Regions from separate parts of the Isoptericola sp. Y581 genome, predicted to be linked through region 2. Evidence: riboswitches for the same ligand, from Rfam matches in the RefSeq annotation. Region 2 holds a riboswitch; the other holds the start of a gene.
What was found. Region 2 has a riboswitch for FMN ahead of ribD (bifunctional diaminohydroxyphosphoribosylaminopyrimidine deaminase/5-amino-6-(5-phosphoribosylamino)uracil reductase RibD). Riboswitches for the same ligand answer to the same signal wherever they lie in the genome.
Positions count from the first base shown of each region.

Region 1: it holds a riboswitch for FMN, as region 2 does, so the genes downstream of both, pnuC (nicotinamide riboside transporter PnuC) here and ribD (bifunctional diaminohydroxyphosphoribosylaminopyrimidine deaminase/5-amino-6-(5-phosphoribosylamino)uracil reductase RibD) in region 2, are expected to answer to the same signal.

Region 1 is NZ_JCAIUK010000001.1:28,239-34,111, reverse strand. Features, by position in the region: gene AC1C2W_RS00165 (LLM class F420-dependent oxidoreductase) at 1-238, opposite strand, end outside; gene AC1C2W_RS00160 (mycothiol-dependent nitroreductase Rv2466c family protein) at 265-918, opposite strand; gene AC1C2W_RS00155 (hypothetical protein) at 963-1,202, shown strand; gene AC1C2W_RS00150 (class I SAM-dependent methyltransferase) at 1,359-2,459, shown strand; gene AC1C2W_RS00145 (TetR/AcrR family transcriptional regulator) at 2,530-3,390, shown strand; FMN riboswitch at 3,523-3,653, shown strand; gene pnuC (nicotinamide riboside transporter PnuC) at 3,775-4,488, shown strand; gene AC1C2W_RS00135 (hypothetical protein) at 4,493-5,218, opposite strand; gene AC1C2W_RS00130 (GOLPH3/VPS74 family protein) at 5,259-5,873, shown strand, end outside.
Region 2 is NZ_JCAIUK010000003.1:407,635-413,507, forward strand. Features, by position in the region: gene AC1C2W_RS08090 (bifunctional 3,4-dihydroxy-2-butanone-4-phosphate synthase/GTP cyclohydrolase II) at 1-984, opposite strand, end outside; gene AC1C2W_RS08095 (riboflavin synthase) at 981-1,616, opposite strand; gene ribD (bifunctional diaminohydroxyphosphoribosylaminopyrimidine deaminase/5-amino-6-(5-phosphoribosylamino)uracil reductase RibD) at 1,620-2,738, opposite strand; FMN riboswitch at 2,881-3,010, opposite strand; gene AC1C2W_RS08105 (hypothetical protein) at 3,079-4,125, opposite strand; gene der (ribosome biogenesis GTPase Der) at 4,156-5,730, opposite strand; gene cmk ((d)CMP kinase) at 5,825-5,873, opposite strand, start outside.

The DNA.
Region 1 (5,873 bases), on a different contig from region 2:
ACGTGGCCGAGGTGACGAGGGTACCGAGCCGCACGGTGGACGTGTCGCGGGCCAGGCCGGCGAGCGTCGTCCAGGCGTCGGTGGGGCCGGGCAGCCCGTCGCCGCCCATCGTCAGGTAGTGGTCGGACCGGAAGAAGGCGCTGAAGCCGAGCGTCTCGGTCGCCTGGGCGACGGCGAGCAGGTCGTCGTACGACGCGCCCTGCTGGGGTTCGGTGAAGATGCGCAGGTCGAGGGTCATCGGTCCATCTCTCGGGCAGGGAGTGGTTAGGAGAACTCGGGCGTGCTGGTGCGCGACCGCTTGAGCTCGAAGAAGTCGGGGAACGACGCGAGCGCGACGGCCCCGTCGAAGATCCGCAGCGCGTCGTCACCCCGCGGTATGCGCGTGAGGACGGGGCCGAAGAACCCGACGCCGTCCACGTGGATCGTCGGCGTCCCGACGTCCTCGCCCACCGGCTTCATCCCCTCCTCGTGGGACACGGCGAGGGCGGCGTCGTAGGCGGCGGACGTCGCGGCGTCGGCCAGCGCGGCGGGCAGCCCGGCCTCGGCGAGCGCCTCGACCGCGACGGTGTCGAGGTCCTCGCGCCCGCCCGGGTGGATGCGCGTGCCGGCCGCGGTGTAGAAGGCGCTGAACGCCTCCGGTCCGTGGTCGGTCTGGACGGCGGCCGCCACCCGGCCGATCCCGCGCGAGGCCTCGATCTTGGCGCGGTAGTCGGCGGGGAGGTCCCGATCGGAGTTGAGCAGGTACAGGCTCATCAGCTTGAAGGTGAGCTGCACGTCACGCTGCGCCGCGACCTCGAGCGCCCAGCGGGACGTGATCCACGCGAACGGACACAACGGGTCGACGTAGACGTCGACGACGGGGGTGGTCGCCGGGGCGGTGGACGTGGTCGTGGTCGCTGTCGAGGTCCCGGAAGTCACGAGCGCCACCCTACCCACGCCGGGCGCAGCGGTAGCCTCGGGCCGTGCGCAAGGTGCGGTGGGCGAGCCTCGGGACGGTGGTCGGCGCGTGCGTCGTCGCCCTCGCCATGCTGCTGCTGGTGCTGCGGGGCCGGGTGTGGGCTTGGATCCCGTTCGCCATCGCCGCGGGCGTGGCGGTGCGCGAGGTGCGCTTCCTGCAGCGCGGGAGACGACCGACGGACGCCGGTTTCGACGAGCGCCGACGCAGCGACCAGGACCCCGAACGACGCCGCCGGCGCCGCTGAGCCCTCCCCGGCGTCCGCCCGTCGCGCGCCCGCGAGTCACCCGCTGCGGGCGTCGACGCGCCCGGCACCCGCGGACTAGCGTCGAGAACGGGGCGCCGCCGCCCGACGACGCCCGGGGTTCGCCCGCGTCGCGGGCGCCGGCACGGAGGCGCGGCCATGGGAACGACCGACGAGTTCGCCGACCGGTTCGTCACCTCCTGGCTCGGCGCGATCGACGTGCTGGCCGTCTACGTCGGCGACCGGCTCGGGTGGTACCGGGCACTCGCGGAGGCCGGCCCGCTCACCTCGGGCGCCCTGGCGGAGTCCACCGGCACGGCCGAACGCTACGCGCGCGAGTGGCTCGAGCAGCAGGCCGCGTCCGGCATCCTCCTCGCCGAGGACCCCGGCGCCGGCCCGGCCCTGGACGCCGACCCGCAGGAGGTCGGACGGGCGCGGACGTACGCGCTGCCCGCCGCGCACGCTGAGGTGCTCACCGACGCCTCGTCGCCGGCCTACCTGGCGCCCCTCGCGCGGTTCGTCGGGGCGATCGGCGCGCGGCTGCCGCAGCTCCTCGACGCGTACCGGGCCGGGGGCGGGGTCTCGTGGGACCAGTTCGGCGAGGACGCCCGGCAGGCGCAGGCCGACGTCAACCGTCCCTTGTTCGAGCGGCAGCTCGCGCCCGCGCTCGCCGCCGTACCGGAAATCCACGAGGTGCTGTCCCGTCCCGGGGCGCGCGTCGTCGACGTCGGGAGCGGCTTCGGCTGGTCGACCCTCGCTCTGGCCCGCGCGTACCCCGGCGCCGAGGTGCACGGGCTCGACGTCGACCGACCCTCCGTGGAGGCGGCACGGGTGGCGGCGGCCGAGGCGGGGCTCGCCGACCGGGTCACGTTCCACCTGGCCGACGCCGCCGAGCTCGCCGTCGCGCAGCCGTTCGACGCGGCGTTCGCCTTCGAGTGTGTGCACGACCTGCCGGACCCGGTCGCCGTCCTGGACGCCGTCCGGCGCGCGGTGCGGCCCGACGGGGTCGTCGTGGTCATGGACGAGGCGGTCGCGGAGGAGTTCCGCGCCCCGGCCGACGACGCGGACCGCGTCATGTACGGGTACAGCCTGTTCGTCTGCCTGCCCGACGGGCTGTCGACGACGCCGTCGGTCGGCACGGGGACCGTGATGCGGCCGGCCACGCTGCGTCGGTACGCGCGCGAGGCGGGCTACGCCGGCGTCGAGGTGCTGCCCGTGCACGACTTCGGCTTCTTCCGGTTCTACCGGCTGCTCCTCTGACGCCGCGGACCACGCCGCCGACACCGCGGGCAGGCCGACGTCGGGCGTGCTGCGGAGTAGCCTCCGTGGAATGACCGCCGTCCGGACGCACACCCACGCCCAGGCCGTCGACGCCGCGATCGACCTCTTCTCCCGGCAGGGCTACGAGCAGACCACCGTCGAAGAGATCGCCGACGCGGCCCGCGTCAGCCGTGCCACCTTCTTCCGCCGCTTCCGCTCCAAGGAGGACGTGGTCTTCGCCGACCACGAGCTGCTCCTCGAGGAGGTGGTGGTCATGCTCGCCGAGACCCGACCCGAGGCGCGCGCCAGCGAGGAGTCCGGCCGCGCGCCCGAGCGGGCATGGGACCCCGCCACCGATCCGTACCTCGAGGTGTGCCGGGCGGCGCGCCTCGTCTTCGACCACCACGTGGGGCAGCGCGAGACGTCGATCGCCCGGCACACGCTGCTCCAGCAGGTGCCCGCGCTGCGCGACCGCGAGCTCGTCACGACGCACCGCTACGAGCGGGCCTTCACCGCCTACCTGCGCGACACGCTCCCGCCGGACCGCTCCACGACGACGATGTCGATCGCCTTCGCCGCGTCCGTCGTCGCGGTGCACAACGCGATCCTGCGGCGGTGGCTGCGCAACCCCCACCTCGACCTGCGTCCCGAGCTCGAGGAGGCGTTCTTCGACCTGCGTCGGGCCGCCGTCGCCCCGTTCGCCCATCCCGACGACGAACCTCGGCACGCAGCCGGCACCGACGGCACGACGGCGGAGCACGACGTGCGCGAGGACGTTGCCCGCGAGAACGTTGCCCGCGAGAACGGCACCGGCACCTCGGCTCACGTCACCACCACCGGCGGCGACGGCCGGCGCGTCGTCGTCACCGTGCTGGAGCCCGGCGCCGGTCCGGACGACGTCGCCCGCGCCGTGCGGGACGCCCTCTCGTGATCGTCGTTGGTTGAGCCTGTCGAAACCGCCGCCGGGTTTCGACAGGCTCGACCAACGACGCCGGGGAATGCCGCTGTGGCATGCTGCGTTGCGCAAGAAGTCGCCGGGTCGTCCGGCGGCGAGACACGCACGTACGTGCTCCGGGGTCGGTGAAATTCCGAGCCGGCGGTGATAGCCCGCGACCCGCGCCTCCCTCGGGGGGCCGGTTGACCTGGTGGAACTCCAGGGCCGACGGTCAAAGTCCGGATGGGAGGCAGCGCGCGCGGCAGGCACCGGGGACCCGGTGCGTGCCGCCGGTCGTCGTGTCGCGGGTGCCCCGCCGGGCTCCCGCGACCGTCGTCCGTCCCCCCGGTCGCCCGCACGGCACGACCGGGAGAGGACTCGATGGACGCCATCCGCGCGCTGTTCGACGCGACGCTCACCATCGGCGACCAGACGCTGTACTGGCGCGAGATCATCGGCAACCTGTTCGGCCTCGCGTCCGCGCTCGGGGGCATGCGCCGCAAGGTGTGGGCGTGGCCGGTCGGCATCGTCGGCAACCTGGTGCTGTTCACCGTCTTCATGGGCTCGTGGTTCGGCGACACGAGCCGCGCCGACATGCTCGGCCAGGCCGGCCGGCAGGTGATGTTCCTGATCGTGTCCGTCTACGGCTGGGTGCAGTGGCGCCGCACGAAGCGCGCCGACCTCGAGCTGCGCGCCGACGGCAAGATCCCCGCCGCGGACGGCGCCGCGGTGCACCCGCGCTGGGCGTCGTGGCCGCAGCGGATCGGCATCGTCGTGGCCATGGCCGGCGGAACCCTGCTGCTCACGCCCATCTTCCGGTCGCTCGGCTCGTACGAGCCCGTGTGGGCCGACGCCTGGATCTTCATGGGCTCCCTCATCGCCACCTACGGCATGGCGAAGGGATGGGTGGAGTTCTGGCTGGTGTGGGTGGCGGTGGACCTCGTGGGGGTGCCGCTGCTCTGGTCGGCCGAGTACTACGCGACGGCCCTGATGTACGTCTTCTACGGCGCGTTCACGCTCGTCGGATTCTTCGTGTGGTGGCGCGTGCGCCGTCGTGAGCAGGCGGAGACTGCCTCGGCGATCGCGGCCGGCTGAGTCGTCAGTCGTCGATGTCGAGGACGGTCGCCGGCGTGGCCGCCCGCGCATCGAGACACGTGTCGGCGAGAACGGCGTCGACCAGGTCGGCCGGCCCGCCGAGCGCTGCCTCGCGCGTGTACTCGGGGACGCCGAGGAACCACGACCGGTCCTGCGGCCAGACGACCGACGGCGGGTCGCGGTGTCGCCGCAGGGCCAGCGCTGAACCCAGCGGCCCCGTCCACAGGTAGCGCGCGCGGTGGGGGTAGTCGAGCGGCTCGGCCGCCGGCCGCTCCACGCGCGTCGCCGCGAGCTCTGCGGTGACCTTCGCCTGCCCCCGGCGGAGCTCCTCCCGGTCGATGCGCGCCTGCCGGCCCCGCTGCCACCCGCGCGGGCGTTCGTCCGACACGTAGAGCGCCGCCATCCCGGGCGCGGTGGTCGGGTCGTCGCCATGGTCGTAGAGGTAGCCCCAGCCTTCCCACAGGCCGACGTGGACCGGCTGGTCGCCGGTGCGCGGCGCGAGCGCGGTGAGCAGTGTCACCAGGCGGGTGGACGCCCCATCGAAGTCGACGTCGCGCTCCTCGGGCTGGCTCTGGTCCAGCGGGAACGGCACCACCGCGTACGCCTCGTAGACCGGCGGGACGATCGCGTCGATCGTGGGCCCGAACTCGCCGAGGTGGGACAGAATCCACTCCCCCGCGCTCGGGTCGTCGTCCCAGGTGGCGCCCACGCGGGCCAGGTCGTCGCTCATGGCCCTCGACCCTACGCAGGCGGTGGGCGATGATCGACCGATGATCATCGCCGAGGACCTCCTGCTGCTGGCGTACGACGACGTGTCGGGCAGGCCGTCGCTCGACCGGACGCAGCTCGACTACCGGCTCGCCGGCGCGGTGCTGGTCGAGCTGGCGCTGGACGGCCGGGTGGACGTCACCGCGTCCCCGGAGACCGGCGCGGACGGCCGGCCGATCCGCGCGGGCCGAGTCGTCGTGCGCGACCCCTCCCCGGCGGGGCACCCGGCGCTCGACCACGCCCTGTCCTTCGTCGGGATCCGGCCCCAGGCGCCGAAGAACCTCGTCGCGCCCCTGGCGAAGGGCCTGCGCGAGCGGCTGCTGACCGGCCTCGCGGAGCGTGGCGTTCTGCGACGCGAGGAGGAGCACGTCCTGTGGATCTTCCCGACCACGTCGTGGCCGGCCGCCGACGCCACCCACGAGGACCGGCTCCGCGCGCAGTGCCGTGAGGTGCTGCTCGGCACCCGGGTCCCGGACGCGCGCACCGCCGCGCTGATCTCCGTTGCGAGCGGCTCGAAGCTGGTCCGCGGCCTGGTCCCGCCCGAGCAGCGGAGGCAGGCGGAGTCGCGCGCGAAGGACCTCGCCGCGCAGAGCTGGGCGAGCGCCGCGGTGAGGAAG
Region 2 (5,873 bases):
GTCCTGCAGGGCGTACGCGGCGAGCTTGGCCGCGAGGCCGATCCCCCGGCCCTCGTGCCCCCGCAGGTAGACGACGACCCCACGGCCCTCGGCAACGATCCTGCGCAGCGACTCGTCGAGCTGCGGCCCGCAGTCGCAGCGCAGGCTGCCGAACGCGTCGCCCGTCAGGCACTCGGAGTGCACGCGCGTGAGCACGGGACCGGCGGAGGGGTCCGTCAGGGCGTCGAGCTCACCGGCGACCAGCGCCACGTGCTCGTCGCCGGTCCGCGTGTCCCGGTAGGCGACGGCGGTGAGCTCGCCGTGGGTCGTCGGCAGGGTCGTGACCGCGACCCGCTCCACGAGCATTTCGGTGGCCCGCCGGTACGCGACGAGGTCGGCCACGCTGATCAGCGTCAGCCCGTGCTCGGCGGCGAACTCCCGCAGCGCGGGCAGCCGCATCATCGTGCCGTCGTCGTGCACCAGCTCGGCAAGCACCCCGGCAACGCCGCGCCCGGCCAGGCGGGCCAGGTCGACGGCGGACTCGGTGTGCCCGCGGCGCTCCAGCACCCCGCCGGGCCGGGCCCGCAGCGGCAGCACGTGCCCCGGCCGGGTGAGGTCACCGGCCGCGGACGAGGGGTCCGCGAGCACCCGGGCGGTCAGCGCCCGGTCGGCCGCCGAGATGCCCGTCGTCACGCCCGCGGCGGCGTCCACGGTCACCGTATAGGCCGTGCGATAGGCGTCCTGGTTCTCACCGACCATCAGCGGCAGCCACAGCCGGTCGAGCGTCCGGCCGGACGTCCCGACGCACACCAGCCCGCTCGAGTGCCGCACGAGGAAGCCCATGAGCTCCGGCGTCGCGGCGTCGGCAGCGAAGATGAGGTCGCCCTCGTTCTCCCGGTCCGCGTCGTCCGCGACGACGACGGCCCTCCCGGCGGCGACGTCCGCGATCGCCCGCGCGACACGCTCCCATGCCGCCGTCGCCTCCCGAGCCGTCCCCGCGCTCATCGGTCCGCCCCGCTCCCGGCGGGGGCGCGCAGGCCCTGCGCAGCGCCGTACGACAGGTGCCGCTCCACGTACTTGCTCAGTACGTCCACCTCGAGGTTCACGGCCTCGCCCGCGCCGCGGCGCCCGAGGGTCGTGCGGGCCAGCGTCTCGGGGATGAGGCTCACCGTGAACGACTCGTCGCCCGCGTGCACCACGGTGAGGCTCACGCCGTCGACGGCGATCGACCCCTGCGCCACGACGTACCGCGCGAGGTCCACCGGCAGCGCGATCTCCACCACCTCCCACCGCTCGCCGGGCGTCCGCGACAGCACGGTGCCGACGCCGTCGACGTGCCCCTGCACCACGTGCCCGCCGAGCCGCCCGTCGGCCGCGAGCGCCCGCTCCAGGTTCACGCGGTCGCCGGGCTCGCGGGTGCCCAGGCTGGTGCGCTTGAGCGTCTCGGCCATGAGGTCGGCGGTCCATTCCCCGCCCTCGACGGAGGTCACGGTCAGGCAGCAGCCGTCGACGGCGATGGAGTCGCCGAGCCGGGTGCCCCCCAGCACGGTCTCGGCGGCGACGGTCAGCCGCGCGCCGTCGGCGTCCTCGCGCACTGCGATGACGGTGCCCAGCTCCTCCACGATCCCGGTGAACATGGCTCAGCGCTCCTTCCGCGGCCGCAGGGTGAGCCGCACGGTGGTGGTGTCGGTGGGGTCCGCTGCGTCGCCGGCCGTGGGGGCCTCGGCGGGCAGCACGGTGACGTCGATCAGGTCGAGGCGAGCGGCGTCCGCGATGGTGCCGATGCCCAGGTCGGCGACGGCGGGGGCTCCGAGGCCGAGCAGCACGGGTGCCACGTAGGCGACCACCTGGTCGACGAGCCCGGCGCGCCAGAAGGCGGCGGCGAGCGCGGGGCCGCCCTCCAGCAGCACGTGCCGGTGCTCGCGGTGCCAGAGCGCGTCGAGCACCGCGTGCGGGTCGTGGGTGCGCAGGTGGTGCACGGCCTCCCCCGCCGCGGCGGCGCGCGCAAGGCGGGACGACGACGGCAGGTCGCGCAGGCCGACGACGACGCGGTCGGGCTGTGGCCCGTGCAGGTGCCCGTGCCGCACGGTGACGTCGGGGTCGTCCGCCAGGGCGGTGCCCGTCCCGACCAGCACAGCATCGACGCCGGCGCGCAGCCTGTGCACGTCGCGGCGCGCCGCCCGGCCGGTGATCCAACGCGACGTGCCGTCGGCGGCGGACGCGCGCCCGTCGAGGGTGCTGGCGAGCTTCCAGGTGACGACCGGGCGGCCGAGCTCGAGCGCCCGCGTCCAGGTCTCGTTGAGGGCGCGCGCCTCGTCGGCGAGCAGCCCGCTCGCGACGTCGACGCCCGCGGCGCGCAGCCGGGCTCCGCCGCCGGAGGCGGCGGGGTTGGGGTCGCGCTGGGCGTGCACGACGCGCGCCACCCCGGCCTCGCGCAGCGCGTCGGCGCACGGGCCGGTACGGCCGCGGTGGGCGCAGGGTTCGAGGGTGACGACGGCGGTCGTCCCGCTGGCGGCATCCGGACCGTGGGCCTCGCGCGCCCGCAGCAGCGCATCGACCTCGGCGTGCGCGGTGCCCGCGCCACGGTGATATCCCTCGGCGAGCACGCGGCCGTCGGGGCTCAGCAGCACGCACCCGACCCGCGGATTCGGCCCGCGGGCGGGGCCCTGCCTCGCGAGCTCCAGCGCCCGCCGCATCGCGGCGTCCTCCGCCGCGCTCGCCCCCGCCAGGGCACCCGTGGTGCCGGCCGGCTGTGTCATTTCCCTGCCTCCGTCGTCCGGTCGCGGACCCCGGAGACAGGAAGGCTGGGTCGGACGTGCTCACGACCGGCCGGGCCGCGAACGCCACCACGAGGGGGCGCCGGCCCACAAGGGACCGGGAACGGACCGGACGGGGAGCCCGCCGCGTGCGCTTCCCATCCGGACTTTGACCGTCGGTCCAGGAGTTCCACCTGGTCAACCGGTCACAGGATGTGACCGGGTCGCGGACTTTCACCGCCGGCTCGGATTTTCACCGACCCCAGAGCACGCGAGCTTCTCGCTCGTCATCGCTGACCGTGCCACGGAGCCCACGGCACTGCAAGCCCGAGTGACAGACGTCTCACGCAGCGGCACGACGGCGGGCGACCCGTCGTTCGTCGTCGCGACCGAGGGCCACCTCGAGGGCGGCGAGCACCAGCAGGTCCACGGCCAGCCCGGACACGGCCACCCACTGCACGGCGCGGAACGCGAGCAGCTGCGTGACGAGCAGGCTGACGAGGACCCCGCGCCGCACCCATACCGCGCCCGAGCGGTGGTCGCCGCGCCCGACGAAGATCCCCGTGACCACGCAGGCCACCGTGCAGGCCGCCGCGGAGAGGATCCCGACGCCCACCCAGCCGGGCACGTCGAGGGCGCCGGTCGCCGCCCGCAGCCCCACCACCAGCGACCCCGCGGCCGTGCCGAGCACCACAACCGCCACGACGGTGGCCGCCCACCGGTGCTCCATCGCGTCGGCGAACCACGCCGACCCCCTGCGCACGAGGGCGCGCACCGGGTCAGGCACCGCGACGTCGTCCCGCGGCACGGCCTCGACGAGGGCCGAGACCTCCGCCGCCAACGGCTCGTCGCGCCCGCGCTCCACGAGGGCGCGGGCCTCCGCGCGCTCTGCGCCCGTGAAGCCGCCGGCCACCCCCGCCACGGCGCGGTCGGTGGCGACGGCCAGGTACTCGGCGGGGTGGCGCTCCCGACGCCCGTGCAGCGCCTCCACGAGCAGCACGAGCACGACCACCACGGCGTAGATCAGGGCGGCCGTCGGCTCGTAGAAGTAGTCGTTGTCCGACGTGACGAACTTGCCGATCTCGTCGACGAACAGGCCGAAGCCGATCCCGCCGAGCACCGCGCCCAGCGAGCGCAGCGCCGGGCCCACCCACGACAGCAGGACCACGACCGCGAGCGCCATGCCGAGCCCGCCCCACAGCACGTGCGCCACGTGCAGCCCCCCGCCGCCCACCTGCGGGTAGCCGGAGGCGGCGAGCAGGAACCGGGTGACCAGCACGGTCGCCACGGTGAGCACGAGGAAGGTCACCAGGTGCCGCACGGCCGAGGTGTCGCGCGCCGCGCCCAGGCGCAGCAGGCGCCCCCTCCTGACGAGCGGCTCTGGCTTCATCGACGGCTCACCGAGGTGCGCACCGCCCGATCACCGCCGCCGCTTCTCGCGCACGCGCACGCTGATCTCGATGGGCGTGCCCTCGAAGCCGAAGGTCTCGCGCAGGCGGCGCTCGATGAACCGGCGGTACCCGGCCTCGAGGAAGCCGGTGGCGAAGATGACGAACCGCGGCGGCCGCGTGGCCGCCTGGGTGCCGAACAGGATGCGTGGCTGCTTCCCGCCCCGCAGCGGGTGCGGGTGCGCGGCCACGAGCTCGCCGAGGAACGCGTTGAGCCGTCCGGTCGGGATGCGGGTGTCCCATGATGCGAGCGACGCCTCGAGGGCCCGCTCCAGCTTGTCGGTGTGCCACCCCGTGCGCGCCGAGACGTTGACCCGCGGCGCCCACTGCACCTGCACCAGGTCCTTCTCGATCTCGCGCTCGAGGTACGGACGACGGTCGTCGTCCATGAGGTCCCACTTGTTGTAGGCGATGACGAGCGCGCGCCCGGCGTCGACGGCCTGCGAGATGACGCGCGTGTCCTGCTCCGTCATCGGCTGCGAGGCGTCGACCAGCACCACGGCCACCTCGGCCTTCTGGATCGCCGCCTGCGTGCGCAGGGAGGCATAGAAGTCAGCGCCGCGGGTCTGGTGCACGCGTCGGCGGATGCCTGCCGTGTCGACGAACCAGTAGGGCACGCCCTTGATCTCGACGAGCTCGTCGACCGGGTCGCGCGTGGTACCCGCCACCTCGTCGACGACGACGCGTTCGGAGCCGGCGATCTTGTTCAGCAGCGACGACTTGCCGACGTTCGGGCGCCCGACGAGCGCGACGCGGCGCGGGCCGGCCGGGCGCAGCTCGCCGTGCTCGGAGACCTCGGGCAGCAGCTTCATGGCGGCGTCGAGCAGGTCGCCCGTGCCGCGCCCGTGCAGCGCGGAGACCGGGTGCGGCTCCCCCAGGCCCAGGGCCCAGAGGTAGGCGGCGTCGGCCTCGCCCGACGGGCCGTCCACCTTGTTGGCGCACAGGATCACGGGCTTGCCCGAGCGGCGCAGCAGCTCGACCACGCGCTCGTCGGTCGAGGTGGCGCCCACTGTCGCGTCGACGACGAAGAGCACGGCGTCGGCCAGCTCGACGGCCACCTCGGCCTGCTCCGCGACCTTGGACTCGATCCCGGCGACGTCGACTTCCCAGCCGCCGGTGTCCACGAGGGTGAACTCCCGCCCAGCCCACTCACCGGGGTAGCTGACGCGGTCGCGGGTGACACCCGGGGTGTCCTCGACGACGGCCGCGCGGCGCCCGAGGATGCGGTTGACCAGGGTCGACTTGCCGACGTTAGGGCGGCCGACGACGGCCAGCACGGGCAGCGGAATCTCGCCCGGCCCGAAGCCGTCGGAGTCCCAGTCCGCGTCGAGGAGCGCACGGTCGGCCTCGTCGAGCTCGAACTCCTCCAGGCCGACGCGCAGGGCGCGCTCGCGCGCCTCGTCGTCGCCGTCGTCCTCGAGGACCTCGGCCACGGCGTCGCGGGTCGGCTCGTCGGTGGGCGCGTCATCGAGCTCGGGGCCGGCGCCTGCGATGGGGTCGTCGGTGGGCTCGGCAGCGGGCACGGAGCCGTCGGCGGGAGGGGTCATGGAGTCCATTCTCCCAGGCCTGGGCAGGTGTCACGAACGAGACCCCCGTCACGCGGTGCGCGGCGGGGGTCCCGCCGTCCGGCGCGGGGTCTCGTCAGGCCGTGACCTGGGCGACGACCGCGAGCACGGCGTCGACCGTCTGG